Regions from separate parts of the Streptomyces sp. STAM6 genome, predicted to be linked through region 1. Evidence: riboswitches for the same ligand, from Rfam matches in the RefSeq annotation. Region 1 holds a riboswitch; the other holds the start of a gene.

Region 1 (7,592 bases):
CTCGGCCACGGCACGGGATGCCGGTGAGCGGCTGCGCAGGGACATTCTCGGGGCCACCGGGCTGACCGGCTCCGTCGGCCTCGCCGGCTCGAAGATGCTGGCGAAGATCGCGTCCGAGCAGGCCAAGCCGGACGGTCTCCTGCTGATCGAGCCGGGCACCGAGCGGGAGCTGCTCGCGCCGATGCCCGTGCGCATCCTGCCGGGCGTGGGGCCGGCGACCGGTGAGCATCTGCGGAGGGCCGGCATGACGACGGTCGCGGACCTCGTGGCGGCGGGCGAGGACGAGCTGGTCCGGCTGCTGGGGAAGTCGCACGGAGGATCGCTGTACCTGATGGCGATGGGGTACGACGACCGGCCCGTGGTCGCCGAGCGGGACGCGAAGTCGGTGTCCGTCGAGGACACCTTCGATGTCGACCTGCACGACCGGACGCGGGTGCGGCTGGAGGTGGAGCGGCTCGCCGACCGGTGCGTGGGGCGGCTGCGCGCCGCCGGGCGGTCGGGCCGGACGGTGGTGCTGAAGGTCCGGCGGTACGACTTCTCGACACTGACGAGGTCCGAGACGCTGCGCGGCCCGACCGACGACCCCGCGGTGGTGAGGGAGGCGGCCGGGCGCCTGCTGGAGGCGGTGGACACCACCGGCGGGGTGCGGCTGCTGGGCGTCGGTGTCACGGGCCTCGCGGACTACACCCAGGAGGACTTGTTCGCCCAGGCGGCCGCCGGAGCCGCGGAGGCCGCCACGGCCGCGGAAGCCGCGAGTGCTTCCCGGTCCGCCGGCGCACCGGACGCGGCGGAGGTGCCGGAGATGCCGGGCGGAGGCGACCGGGGCGGCCCGGTGACGGCCGCTCCGGGCACGCCGGGAGCTGTGGCTGAGGGGGCCGCAGGGGCCTCCGCGCCCGGCGGGGCGGCAGGCGCGGACGTACGGGAGGCGAGCCTGGGTTCGGAGCGGCGGTGGCCGGCCGGGCACGACGTGTGGCACACCGTGTACGGGGCGGGGTGGGTTCAGGGCAGCGGCGTGGGGCGGGTGACCGTGCGGTTCGAGGAGCCCGGGTCGGCACCGGGCCGGGTGCGGACGTTCTGGACCGACGACCCGGACCTGGAGCTGTCGGATCCTCTGCCGCTGGTGCCCGGTGGCCCGACGGGTCAGTCGTCCTGGCCGGCCAGCTTGCCGAAATCGCGGTCGGAGGACGGCGGCGCCGAGTCCTCCGGACGGGAGGGCAGGTCGATGCCGTAGTGGTGGTAGAGCTGCAGCTCCTGCTCGGGCGAGAGGTGGCGCCCCACGCCGAAGTCGGGCGCGTCCTTGATCAGCGCGCGGTCGAACGGCACGTGCAGCCCGTCGTCGGCGACTTCGCTCGGCTCCAGGGGGACGAAAGCGTCGCGGCTGAACAGCCCCGTGCGCACGGCCGCCCACTCCGGTACGCCCGTCGCGTCGTCCAGATACACCTCGTCGACGGTCCCGATCTTGTGGCCGTTGCGGTCGAAGGTCTTGCGCCCGATCAGGCTGCGCGGATCGATGTCGGTCTGCACGGTCCCTCCAATTGCTCGCAACGCTCGCAACCGTTCTCTGAACACTACGAAAGTGCACAACGGTGACGTCGGCCACTCGAGGGAACAGGCACCGACCTCGCTGGTAGGCTGGCTAGCGGCTGCTGACCCCGTGCGGGAGAGTCCTCCGGAGAAACCTTTCGGAGGCGCCGAAGGAGCAAATCCTCCCCGGAATCTCTCAGGCACCCCGTACCGCACGGACGAGGTCACTCTGGAAAGCAGAGCGGGCGTCGGACGGCATCCGCTCTCACCGACGGTGAAAGCCGGGTCGCCGCATCGCGCCCGGTGAAGCTCTCAGGTTGAGATGACAGAGGGGGAGGCCGTCCGGGCACCCGCGCCGTGGTGCCCCTCGTAGGTCGTGACGACCAGGAGGCCTCCGCATGACCGCCAACCGCACCCCGCTCTCCCAGCTGGAGCGAGGCACCCCCTTCGAGCAGCGCCACATCGGACCCGACGCCGAAGCCCGTGCCAAGATGCTCGCCCAGGTCGGCTACGGATCGCTCGACGAGCTCACCGACGCCGCGGTCCCGGACGTCATCAAGAGCGCCGAGGCGCTCGGGCTGCCGGACGCCCGCACCGAGGCCGAGGTGCTCGCCGAGCTCCGGTCGCTCGCCGACCGCAACCAGGTCGTGGCGCCGATGATCGGCCTCGGCTACTACGGCACCTTCACGCCTCCGGTCATCCTGCGCAACGTCATGGAGAACCCGGCCTGGTACACCGCGTACACGCCGTACCAGCCGGAGATCTCCCAGGGGCGCCTGGAGGCGCTGCTGAACTTCCAGACCGTGGTCGCCGATCTCACGGGGCTGCCCACCTCCGGAGCCTCCCTGCTCGACGAGGGCACCGCGGCCGCCGAGGCGATGTCGCTCGCCCGCCGGGTCGGCAAGGTCAAGGGCGGTGTCTTCCTGGTCGACGCCGACGCCCTGCCGCAGACCATCGCCGTGATCGAGACCCGCGCCGAGCCGACCGGGGTCGAGGTCGTCGTCGCCGACCTCAGCGAGGGCATCCCGGCCGAGGTCGCCGAGCGCGGTGTCTTCGGCGTGCTGATCCAGTACCCGGGCGCCTCCGGTGCCGTACGGGACATCAAGCCGGTCATCGACCGCGCCCACGAGCTCGGTGCCGTCGTCACCGTCGCCGCCGACCTGCTGGCCCTGACCCTGCTCGTCTCGCCCGGCGAGCTCGGCGCCGACATCGCCGTCGGCACCACCCAGCGCTTCGGTGTCCCGATGGGCTTCGGCGGTCCGCACGCCGGCTACATGGCCGTGCGTGAGAAGTTCGCCCGCAGCCTGCCCGGCCGTCTCGTCGGCGTCTCCGTCGACGCCGACGGCAACAAGGCCTACCGCCTCGCCCTGCAGACCCGCGAGCAGCACATCCGCCGTGAGAAGGCCACCAGCAACATCTGTACCGCTCAGGTGCTGCTCGCCGTCATGGCCGGGATGTACGCCGTGTACCACGGCCCCGAGGGCCTGAAGGGCATCGCGCAGCGCACGCACCGGTACGCCACGATCCTCGCCGAGGGCCTGCGCGCCGGCGGCGTCGAGGTCGTCACCGGGACGTTCTTCGACACCGTCACCGTCCGCGTGCCGGGCAAGGCCGCCGAGGTCGTGGCCGCCGCCCGCGAGGGCGGCGTCAACCTCCGCCTGGTGGACGCCGACCACGTCTCCGCCGCCTGCGACGAGACCACCGGCCGCGCCCAGCTCGCCGCCGTGTGGGACGCCTTCGGGGTCCGTGGCGACATCGACGCCCTGGACGCCGCCACCGAGGACGTGCTGCCCGCGGCGCTCCTGCGCAGCGACGTGTACCTCACGCACCCCGTCTTCCACGCGCACCGGTCCGAGACCGCGATGCTGCGCTACCTGCGCCGGCTCGCCGACCGCGACTACGCGCTGGACCGCGGCATGATCCCGCTCGGCTCCTGCACGATGAAGCTGAACGCGACCACCGAGATGGAGCCGGTCACCTGGCCGGAGTTCGGACAGATCCACCCCTTCGCGCCGGTCGACCAGGCGCAGGGCTATCTGACCCTGATCCGTGAGCTGGAGGAGCGCCTCGCCGAGGTCACCGGCTACGACAAGGTGTCGATCCAGCCCAACGCCGGCTCCCAGGGTGAGCTCGCGGGCCTGCTGGCGGTCCGCGCCTACCACCGCGCCAACGGCGACTCGCAGCGCACCGTATGCCTCATCCCGTCGTCCGCGCACGGCACCAACGCCGCCAGCGCCGTGATGGCCGGCATGAAGGTCGTCGTCGTCAAGACCGCCGACGACGGCGAGATCGACGTCGAGGACCTGCGCGCGAAGATCGAGCAGTACCGCGACGAGCTGTCGGTGCTGATGATCACCTACCCGTCGACGCACGGCGTCTTCGAGGAGCACGTCGCGGACATCTGCGCCCAGGTGCACGACGCCGGCGGCCAGGTGTACGTGGACGGCGCCAACCTCAACGCGCTGGTGGGCCTCGCCGAGCCGGGCAAGTTCGGCGGCGACGTCTCGCACCTGAACCTGCACAAGACGTTCTGCATCCCGCACGGCGGCGGCGGCCCCGGCGTCGGTCCGGTCGCTGTGCGCGAGCACCTCGCGCCGTACCTGCCGAACCACCCGCTGCAGCCGAGCGCCGGCCCGGAGACGGGCGTCGGCCCCATTTCGGCCGCGCCGTGGGGCTCCGCCGGCATCCTGCCCATCTCCTGGGCGTACGTCCGGCTGATGGGCGGCGAGGGCCTCAAGCGCGCGACGCAGGTCGCCGTGCTCGCCGCGAACTACATCGCCAAGCGCCTTGAGCCGCACTACCCGGTGCTGTACACCGGACCGGCCGGCCTCGTCGCGCACGAGTGCATCGTCGACCTCCGCCCGATCTCCAAGGCGACCGGCGTCAGCGTCGACGACATCGCCAAGCGCCTGATCGACTACGGCTTCCACGCGCCGACGATGTCGTTCCCGGTGGCCGGCACGCTGATGATCGAGCCCACCGAGAGCGAGGATCTCACCGAGATCGACCGGTTCTGCGACACGATGATCGCGATCCGGGCCGAGATCGAGAAGGTCGCGTCGGGCGAGTGGCCCGCCGAGGACAACCCGCTGCGCAACGCCCCGCACACGGCGGCCGCGCTCGGCGGCGAGTGGCAGCACCCGTACAGCCGTGAGGAGGCGGTCTTCCCGGCCGGCGTCGCGGCCGCGGACAAGTACTGGCCGCCGGTGCGCCGGATCGACGGTGCCTTCGGCGACCGCAACCTGGTCTGCTCCTGCCCGCCGCTGGACGAGTACGACAACTGAACGACGTGACGAGGGGCCGGTACGGAAGCGATCCGTACCGGCCCCTCGCCGTGCGTGCTGTCGTGCCCGCGCCTCGGCGCCTCAGGCGGCGGTCATCACCTGTGCGGTGCTGAGCGGCCGGTGCGGCGCGATGATCTGCCCGTCCGGCAGCAGCTCGCCGGTGTCCTCGAAGAGGAGAACGCCGTTGCACAGCAGGCTCCAGCCCTGTTCCGGGTGGTGCGCCATCAGGCGGGCGGCCTCCCGGTCGGCGGAGTCGGCTGTCGGGCAGGCTGGCTGGTGCTGGCACATGGGTGGGTTCTTTCGCTGCGGTGTGGTGTCTGTCCTGCGGCTCGATGCGGTGCTCATGGCCGCCCCCCGTTTGAGTCGGTGGTCCGTTCCAAGTGTTGCCCTACGGGAGTGAATCCGCAGGGATTTCGCTGCAGCGGTTCCTACTGCTTAATGACGTATCACTCGCGAGGATGGTTCAGCTCAACCGCACTGTCCCTTCGGGTGGTTCGGAGTGGCCCCAGTGGGCTAGTCCGAACGGGCGGGGCCGGGTCAGGCCGTTGACTCGAGCAGCGGCGCCGGTGTGAGCCGCAGGGTCATGACGGGAAGCAGCTCGGCGACCCGGTGCGGCCGGTGGGACGCGATCCCGGGCGGCGCCGGCGCGAGGGGCACCAGCAGGTCGGCCGGGTCCGGCGTGCCGGTGGCCGGATCCGCCTCGATGTCACCGTGCAGCCACAGCGTCAGCATGTACAGGTCGGGCACGGACAGCAGACGGGCCTGGTAGCGCGACTGGAGCGCCTCGGCCTGCCGCAGGGCGCGTTCCGTGGAGGCGATGTAGGGGCCTTCGAAGAAGTGTGAGAAGGACCAGCCGTCCGCGGTGAGCCTGGTGTCCGCGGCGGCGACGGAGCGGTCGCCGGCCCGGATCAGGAACCGCCAGCCGGCGAGCCGGGTACGGGGTGTGCCGTCGGACGGGACGATCGGGTCGCGCATGTCGAGGACGTGAACGGGCAGGGGCAGTTCAGGGCTGAGCGGTCCCTGGACGGACCGCAGTGCGGGGGTATGGGCCTCGCGGACGGCGGCGGAGCCGAGTGCGACGAGCACGCTGCGCAGGGCGGGCGCGGGGGCCTGGGAGACATGGAGCGGCATGGTGGGTCGCCTCTCACTCAAGAGACAGGGTGATGCGAGGGAAGGTGCGGACGGCACTGTCAGCGGCGGGGCCAGAGGGGGGTCGAGGGCCATTGGCCGGGCGCCGACTCTCTGCCTCGTTCGCGGAGTTTATACCTCGCGTGTTCACGCGATGTTTCCACTAGCCGTCGCCGGCATTGCCGGCAAGGCGGTATCAGGTCCTTGTTATGCGGCGTATCTGCGGATTTCCCGGGAACACGAGGCGGTGGCCTCGGACGTCGTCCAGGGCGCGGTCGGCTGAATCCCGTCGGCGTTTACGCCCGATCCGGCCGCTGGTAACTGCGCGCTGCCTCATGCCGCCGGAATGTGCCGACGGCCGACCTACCAAGCCTACCCGTCACACGGTCTTCGTGGGGGCGTTACAGATCAGTTCGACTGGGCATTATCGACCGTGACGCGAGCGCCGATGCCGCGTGCTGCCCACTGGAGGAGGGACCCTTCGATGGGGGAGAAGGTCGTGGCAGGCGGGTCCGACCTGTCCGATCGGCAGAAGTACCGCAGGAAGCTCCACGAGTGCCTCGCGGCGCTGGGGAGGCTGCTTGCGGAGAAGCGGTTCGATCGCCCCAGGAATCTCATGGGGCTGGAGATCGAACTGAATCTTGCCGGGGCCGACGGCATGCCCAGGATGCTGAATGACGAGGTACTGAGGCGCATCGCCAGTCCGGATTTCCAGACCGAACTGGGAATGTTCAACCTCGAAGTCAATATTGATCCGCACCGGCTCGGTGGGCATGTCTTCGCCCGGCTCGCCGAGGAGCTGCGCACCTCCCTGGGATATGCCCACCGCAAAGCCAGGGAAGTGGATGCCGGGATTGTGATGATCGGAATTCTTCCGACACTCACCCAGCAGGACCTGGTGCCCGGCGTCCTCTCCGACGTCGATCGGTACGCGCTGCTCAACGATCAGGTGGTCGCCGCCCGCGGCGAGAACTTCACCCTCGACATCGAGGGACCCGAGCACCTGCTGTGCACGGCCGACTCGATAGCGCCCGAATCGGCCTGCACCTCACTGCAACTGCACCTCCAGGTCACGCCGGCCCGCTTCCCCGATGTGTGGAACGCCGCGCAGGCCGTCGCCGCGGTGCAGATCGCCGTCGGCGCCAACGCGCCGTTCCTGTTCGGCAGGGAGCTGTGGCGCGAGTCGCGGCCTCCGCTGTTCCAGCAGGCCACGGACACCCGGCCGCCCGAGCTCACCGCCCAGGGCGTACGGCCGCGCACCTGGTTCGGCGAGCGGTGGGTCGACTCCGCCTATGAGCTCTTCGAGGAGAACGTCAGGTTCTTCCCCGCCCTGCTGCCCATCTGCGACGAGGAGGAGCCGCTGCGGGTCCTCGACGAGGGAGGCGTACCGACCCTGCAGGAACTGGTCCTGCACAACGGCACGGTCTACCGCTGGAACCGTCCGGTGTACGGACTGGTGGACGGCGTGCCGCATCTGCGGGTGGAGAACCGGGTGCTGCCCGCCGGCCCCACCGTGGAGGACGTGCTGGCCAACGCCGCCTTCTACTACGGTCTGGTCCGGGCGCTCGCCGAGGACGCCAGGCCGGTGTGGAAGCGGCTGTCGTTCGCCGAGGCCGCCGGCAACTTCGACACGGCCTGCCGCCACGGGATCGACGC
Region 2 (7,592 bases), on a different contig from region 1:
CCCCCGGAACCGGCCGTCCGGAGCGGCCGATAATCTGACCGCCGTCAGTTATGCACCAAGAAGGGGTGGACCTGTGGCGGACATCGAGTCGGCGCGCAAGGCATTCGAGCGGTTCGACGCGGACGGGGACGGTTTCATCACGGCCGCCGAGTACAAGAGCGCCATGGCGCAGCTGGGCGACTTCCATGTCACCGAGCCGGTCGCGGAGGCCGTCATCAAGGCCAAGGACAGCAACGGCGACGGCCGGCTGACCTTCGACGAGTTCTGGGCGCACCTCAACAAGGCCTGACCCACGCACCAGGACGGCGCCGCCCGGGACACGGGCGGCGCCGCCGTTCCAGGAGGACCGCCCGGTGACGCTCCCCGGCCCCGCCACCGGCCCCGACCGTGCGCGGACACCCCCGCGGCGGGCGCCGCGCCCCCGGCACGCCGTCCTGCTCGCGGTCGCCGCGCTGGCCGCAGTGGGCGTCGCCCTGCTCGGCGCCGCCGCGGCCGGCCACGGCACCGGAGAACTCCGCATACCCGCGGCCGGCCCCACCACCGCCCTGCGGGCCGCCGTCTTCGCCGCCCTCGCCGTGCACCTGGGCGAACTGGCCGGCGCCAGGCTCGCCGGCCGCGGACCGCTGCCCCGTTCCGTCGCGCTGCCCGCCGCGCTCGCCGGGGCGGCCGCGGCGGGCGGACAGATCGTGCTGCTGGCCCGCGTCAGCGATCTGGACCTCACCACCACCTACGGCACGCGGGACGGCGCACTGCTGCTGGCCATCGCCAACGGCTTCGCCCTGGCGGCCGCCTGCCCCGCGCTGGGACGCCCCGGCTGGGCGCTCGCCCCGCTGGGCCTGGTGATCGCCGCGGAGGCGCTGCGCGCCCACCCCGAGCCGTACACCCCCGAGATAGGCATCGCCCTCACCGTCGTCCATCTGACGGCCGCGTCGCTGTGGGCGGGCGGGCTGCTGTACGTGCTGCGTACGATGCGACTGCGCGGCGGCGGCCGGGACGTCCTGCTGCGCTACGCCCGGCTCGCGGCCTGGCTGTACGCCGCGCTCGCCGCCACCGGCATCTGCTCCACGCTCCGCCGCCTCCCGGCCGACGTCGTGGTCGACTCCGCCTACGGCCGGGTGCTGATCGCCAAACTGGCCCTGGTGGCCGTGGTGAGCGCGTTCGCCCTGACCGCCCGGCGGCGCATGCGGCGGGGCGATGACGCGGAACGCCCCGCCCGGATCGAGCTGGGCGCCCTCGCGGGGGTCGTCCTGGTCTCGGCGATCCTGACCGTGGTGCCCGACCCCCACTGGCTCAGTACGAGCCTCAGCATTCGATGATGTTCACCGCGAGACCGCCGCGCGCGGTCTCCTTGTACTTCACCGACATGTCCGCGCCGGTGTCCTTCATGGTCTTGATGACCTTGTCGAGGGAGACCTTGTGGCTGCCGTCGCCGCGCATCGCCATCCGTGCCGCCGTGACGGCCTTGACCGCCGCCATGCCGTTGCGCTCGATGCACGGGATCTGCACCAGGCCGCCGACGGGGTCGCAGGTCAGGCCCAGGTTGTGCTCCATGCCGATCTCGGCGGCGTTCTCCACCTGCTCGGGGGAGCCGCCGAGGACCTCGGCGAGCGCGCCGGCCGCCATCGAGCAGGCCGAGCCGACCTCGCCCTGGCAGCCGACCTCGGCGCCGGAGATCGAGGCGTTCTCCTTGAAGAGCAGACCGATCGCGCCCGCGGCGAGCAGGAAGCGCACGACGCCCTCCTCGTCGGCGCCGGGCACGAAGTTCATGTAGTAGTGCAGGACCGCCGGGATGATGCCCGCGGCGCCGTTCGTCGGTGCGGTGACGACGCGGCCGCCCGCGGCGTTCTCCTCGTTCACGGCCATCGCGTAGAGCGTGATCCACTCCATGGCCAGCGCCTGCGGGTCGCCCTCGGAGCGCAGCTTGCGGGCGGTGTTCGCGGCGCGGCGGCGGACCTTCAGGCCGCCGGGCAGGATGCCCTCGCGGGACATTCCGCGGGAGACGCAGGCCTGCATGACCCGCCAGATGTCCAGCAGGCCCTCGCGGATCTCCTCCTCGGTGCGCCAGGCCTTCTCGTTCTCCAGCATCATCGCGGAGATCGACAGGCCGCTCTCCTTCGCGAGGCGCAGCAGCTCGTCACCGGTGCGGAAGGGGTACTTCAGCACGGTGTCGTCGAGCTTGATCCGGTCCTCGCCGACCGCGTCCTCGTCCACGACGAAGCCGCCGCCGACCGAGTAGTAGGTCTTCTCCAGCAGGGTGGCGCCCTCGGCGTCGTACGCCCACAGGGTCATGCCGTTGGCGTGGTACGGCAGCGCCTTGCGGCGGTGCAGGACCAGGTCCTTGTCGAAGTCGAAGCCGATCTCGTGGACGCCGAGCAGACTGATGCGGCCCTCGGTCCTGATCCGCTCGACCTTGTCGTCGGCGGTCTCGACGTCGACCGTGCGGGGCGAGTCGCCCTCCAGGCCCAGCAGGACGGCCTTGGGGGTGCCGTGGCCGTGGCCGGTCGCGCCCAGCGAGCCGTACAGCTCGGCCCGTATGGACGTGGTCGGCGCCAGCAGCCCCTCGTTCTTCAGGCGGCGCGCGAACATCCGGGCCGCCCGCATGGGGCCGACCGTGTGGGAGCTGGACGGGCCGATGCCGATCGAGAACAGGTCGAAGACCGAGATGGCCACGGGGGGACTCCTTGGTTGGTAGACGTCGCTGTCTGCCGGGGTGGTGCAGGGGGCAACGCGGGGGTGGGGCAAGAGACGGGGCACCGCACTCACTGGTCAGTGTGCGCGGTGCCCCGCGGTTCGGTCTGTAACGTACGTAACGGGCGAAGGTGTCCGCAGTACGACGAACAGGTTACAGACCAGGGTAAAGCGGGTGCTTCGCGGCGAGGGCCGAGACCCGGCCCCGGAGCGCCTCGGCGTCGTACGACGGCTTCAGCGCCTCGGCGATGATGTCGGCGACCTCGCGGAAGTCCTCCGCCTGGAAACCGCGCGTGGCCAGGGCCGGCGTACCGATGCGCAGGCCCGAGGTGACCATCGGGGGCCGCGGGTCGTTCGGGATCGCGTTGCGGTTGACCGTGATGCCGACCTCGTGGAGCCGGTCCTCGGCCTGCTGGCCGTCCAGCTCGCTGTTGCGCAGGTCGACCAGGACCAGGTGCACGTCCGTGCCGCCGGACAGGACCGAGACGCCGTGCTCCTTGACGTCGTCCTTGACCAGGCGCTCGGCCAGGATGCGGGCGCCGTCCAGGGTGCGCTGCTGGCGCTCCTTGAACTCCTCGGAGGCCGCGACCTTGAAGGAGACCGCCTTGGCGGCGATCACGTGCTCCAGCGGACCGCCCTGCTGACCGGGGAAGACCGCGGAGTTGATCTTCTTGGCGAGCTCGGCCGTCGAGAGGATCACGCCACCGCGCGGACCGCCCAGGGTCTTGTGCGTGGTGGTGGTCACGACGTGGGCGTACGGGACCGGGTTCGGGTGCAGACCCGCCGCGACCAGGCCCGCGAAGTGGGCCATGTCGACCATCAGGTAGGCGCCGACCTCGTCCGCGATGCGGCGGAAGGCGGCGAAGTCCAGCTGACGGGGGTAGGCGGACCAGCCGGCCACGATCAGCTTCGGCTTGGACTCCTTGGCGAGGCGCTCGACCTCGGCCATGTCGACCTGGCCCGTCGCGTCGTCGACGTGGTACGCGACGACGTTGTAGAGCTTGCCGGAGAAGTTGATCTTCATGCCGTGGGTCAGGTGACCGCCGTGGGCGAGGTTCAGACCCATGATCGTGTCGCCCGGCTTCAGCAGCGCGAACATCGCGGCGGCGTTGGCCTGCGCACCGGAGTGCGGCTGGACGTTGGCGTGCTCGGCCCCGAAGAGCTCCTTGATGCGGTCGATCGCGATCTGCTCGACCACGTCGACGTGCTCACAGCCGCCGTAGTAGCGGCGGCCGGGGTAGCCCTCGGCGTACTTGTTGGTGAGGACCGAGCCCTGGGCCTCCATGACCGCGACCGGAGCGAAGTTCTCCGAGGCGATCATTTCGAGGGTGGACTGCTGACGGTGGAGCTCGGCGTCGACAGCGGCGGCGACGTCCGGGTCCAGCTCGTGGAGGGAGGTGTTCAGAAGCGACATCGGGAAGTCCTTAAGAGCCGGAGAACTCGGTGTACTCGTCGGCGGAGAGCAGGTCCTTCGGCTCCTCCGCGACACGGACCTTGAACAGCCAGCCGCCCTCGAAGGGGGCGGAGTTCACCAGCGACGGGTCGTCCACGACGTCCTGGTTCGCATCGACGACCTCGCCGGTGACCGGGGAGTACAGGTCGCTGACGGACTTGGTCGACTCCAGCTCACCGCAGGTCTCGCCCGCGGTCACGGTGTCGCCCACCGCCGGGAGCTGGACGTACACGACGTCGCCGAGGGCGTTGGCCGCGTGCTCCGTGATGCCGACCGTCGACACGCCGTCCTCGGCGGTCGACAGCCACTCGTGCTCCTTGCTGTAGCGCAGCTGCTGAGGGTTGCTCATGACCTGAATTCTCCTGTACGCGGGGGAGTGCTGGTGAACGGGGCGGTGGTGCGGGGGGTCACGTAGGACGCTGTCACTTCTGGCGCTTGTAGAAGGGGAGCGCCACGACCTCGTACGGCTCATGGGTACCGCGGATGTCGACGCCCACGCCGGAGGTGCCGGGCGCGGCGTGCGCCGCGTCCACATAGGCCATGGCGACCGGCTTGCCGAGCGTCGGGGACGGGGCACCGGAGGTGACCTCGCCGATCACCTCGCCGCCGGCGACCACCGGCATGCCGGCGCGCGGCACCCGGCGGCCCTCGGCGATCAGGCCGACCAGCTTGCGCGGCGGGGCGGACTCGGCCCGCTCCGCGGCGGCGGCCAGCGCCTCGCGGCCGACGAAGTCGCCCTCCTTCTCGAACTTCACCACCCGGCCGAGGCCCGCGTCGAAGGGGGTCAGGGAGGTGGTCAGCTCGTGCCCGTACAGCGGCATGCCCGCCTCCAGGCGCAGCGTGTCGCGGCAGGACAGGCCGCAGGGGATGAGCCCCGCGGGGGCGCCGGCCTCGGTCAGCGCCTGCCACAGCTTCTCGGCATGCCGCGGCTCCACGAACAGCTCGAAGCCGTCCTCGCCGGTGTAACCGGTGCGGGCGATCAGGGCCGGGACACCGGCCACGGTGCCGGGCAGGCCCGCGTAGTACTTCAGCCCGTCCAGGTCCGCGTCGGTCAGCGACTTCATGATGCCGGGGGACTCGGGGCCCTGCACGGCGATCAGCGCGTACGCGTCGCGGTCGTCACGCACGACGGCGTCGAACCCGGCGGCGCGCTCGGTGAGCGCGTCCAGCACGATCTGGGCGTTCGAGGCGTTGGCGACGACCATGTACTCCTGCTCCTGGAGCCGGTACACGATCAGGTCGTCCAGGATGCCGCCGTCGGCGCGGCAGATCATCGTGTAGCGGGCGCGGCCGACACCGACCGAACCGATGTTTCCGACGAGCGCGAAATCGAGCAGCTTCGATGCCTGCGGACCGGTGACGGTGATCTCACCCATGTGGGAGAGGTCAAAAAGTCCGGCCTTCGTGCGAACGGCATTGTGCTCGTCGCGCTCGCTCCCGTACCGAAGCGGCATGTCCCAGCCCGCGAAGTCGGTCATGGTCGCGCCCAGCGCACGATGCACGGCATCGAGGGCGGTCAGACGGGGGGCAGTGCTCATGGATGTGGCTCCCGGGTCCCAGGACATGGCTGGCGAGGACAATCCTCCCCATCTGTCATCGGAACCTGAGAGGTTCGCCGCGGCGTCGTCCCCTGGACGGGCCTCGGCTTGCACCTTGGGTGGAGCCACCGGGGCGGCTCACTTTTCAGATCTGCCTCATCCACGCGGTACGGGGCCTGAGAGATTCAAGGGAGGAACTTGCTCCTTCGGCGCCCGGGGCTGACCCCGGAACTCTCCCGCGCGGATTCAAGCGGCCGGTATGAGGTTGTGTACGCACGTCGTACGACTGTGCTGCACGTGGCGCGCACATCATTGCACGCGGCTCCACATCGGCAAATCGCTTGTGCCTCATTACCCTTTCTTTACACTTCATGGGCAAGGGTCGGATTAGCCGACCCGAGGGGCCGCCTTCCGGACCGGGCCCGAGCATGGGGGAGAAGCCATGACGTTGCAGCGCACCGGTGTGTACGCGACGACCGCGGGAGTGCCCGCCCGGCCGGGGCTGCCCGCGCGCGGCCGCGCCGCCGCGGCCGCCCCCGTCCTGCGTGACCTGCGCGACCGGGCCGGACGGTGCCCCCGCGCGCTCTCCTTCGCCGCCGGTGACCTCGTGGTCGTCTCCGGACTGCCCGGCAGCGGCAAGTCCACACTCATCGCCCGCGCGGCCCCCGGGCGGGGGATCGACTCCCAGGACGCCCGCGAGCGCTGGGAGCGCAAGATGCCCCGCTTCCTGCCGTACGCGGTCTACCGCCCCCTCGTCCGGGTCGCCCACTACGCGGGCCTGCGCCGCGCCCTGCGCTCCGGGAAGAGCGTCGTCGTCCACGACTGCGGCACCCAGGCCTGGGTGCGCCGCTGGCTCGCCCGCGAGGCCCGCCGCCGGGGCAGCGCCCTGCACCTGGTGCTGCTGGACGTCACCCCGGGGACGGCCCGGGAGGGGCAGCGCGAGCGGGGCCGCGGAGTGTCCGGATACGCCTTCGCCCGGCACCGCAGGGCCGTGGGCCGGCTGGTGCGCGACGCCGAGAAGGGCGCCCTGCCCCGCGGCTGCGCCTCCGCGACGCTCCTCGACCGGCCGGCGGCCGGCGCCCTGACGCGCATCGGCTTCCCGTGAACCCTTAGGGTTTTGCCACAGGCATCCGGGGCGCTGCGTGGCGGGAAAGGGCGAGGGACACCAGTGGACACTGCATGGCCGGGCAATGAGCTCGAAGAGGTGCTGGCCGCCTCGCTCGGCAACCCCGCGGCCGGAGGCCGGCTCGTCGAGGTGCTGGGCCGCAGTCGGGTCTGGGTGCCGCTGCCCAACGGCGGTGGCCCGGACAGCCCGAACCTGGACCTGCCGACGCTGGAGATCGACGGCCTGCCGTACGTCCCGGTGTTCAGCTCCGAGCAGCAGTTCCGCGCCTGCGTCGGTGACCGGATGGCGTACACCGTCGCCCCGGCCGTGGAGTTCGCCCGCGGCCTGCCGCCCCAGCTGGGCATCGCCGTGAACCCGGGCGGCGCCGTCGGTGTGCCCCTGCCGCCGCCCGCCGTCGCCGAGCTGTGCCGGGCCGGCCGCACCCCGCTGGACGGGCCCGCCTCCGGCGGACGCGTCCGGCTGTTCGAGCCGGACTGGCAGGAGGACCCGGTCGACTTCCTGGCGGCGGCGGGCGCCGAGTTCGAGGCCGCCGGCACCGTCCTCACCGCCCGTCGCGCCCTCGCGAGCGTCGAGGGCGGGCAGCCGGCGCTGTTCATCGGTGTCCAGCTTTCGTCCTTCGAGGGCGCCGACCGTAACGTGCCCATGGACGCGCTCGGCCGCGCACTGGGCCGGGTGCGGGTCCCCTGGCCGGTCAACCTGGTGCTGCTCGACATAGCGCAGGACCCGGTGGGTGACTGGATGCTGGAGAAGGTCCGGCCCTTCTACCGGCGTACGCACGGATAAACGA

The links. A riboswitch is a leader RNA that binds a small molecule or an ion and turns the genes downstream of it on or off. The one in region 1 is predicted to bind glycine.
Region 2: it holds a riboswitch for glycine, as region 1 does, so the genes downstream of both, gcvT (glycine cleavage system aminomethyltransferase GcvT) here and gcvP (aminomethyl-transferring glycine dehydrogenase) in region 1, are expected to answer to the same signal.

Annotation. Positions count from the first base shown of each region.
Region 1 covers NZ_JBUEFZ010000009.1:201,904-209,495, reverse strand. The annotation lists gene ACY34K_RS14490 (DNA polymerase IV) at 1-1,231, shown strand, start outside; gene ACY34K_RS14485 (PRC-barrel domain-containing protein) at 1,141-1,536, opposite strand; glycine riboswitch at 1,648-1,747, shown strand; gene gcvP (aminomethyl-transferring glycine dehydrogenase) at 1,923-4,808, shown strand; gene ACY34K_RS14475 (DUF5999 family protein) at 4,890-5,096, opposite strand; gene ACY34K_RS14470 (hypothetical protein) at 5,346-5,939, opposite strand; gene ACY34K_RS14465 (glutamate--cysteine ligase) at 6,421-7,592, shown strand, end outside.
Region 2 covers NZ_JBUEFZ010000003.1:367,840-375,431, forward strand. The annotation lists gene ACY34K_RS06390 (EF-hand domain-containing protein) at 74-289, shown strand; gene ACY34K_RS06395 (CopD family protein) at 354-1,316, shown strand; gene ACY34K_RS06400 (L-serine ammonia-lyase) at 1,303-2,670, opposite strand; gene glyA (serine hydroxymethyltransferase) at 2,843-4,102, opposite strand; gene gcvH (glycine cleavage system protein GcvH) at 4,113-4,490, opposite strand; gene gcvT (glycine cleavage system aminomethyltransferase GcvT) at 4,564-5,679, opposite strand; glycine riboswitch at 5,835-5,928, opposite strand; gene ACY34K_RS06420 (AAA family ATPase) at 6,122-6,784, shown strand; gene ACY34K_RS06425 (enhanced serine sensitivity protein SseB) at 6,848-7,588, shown strand.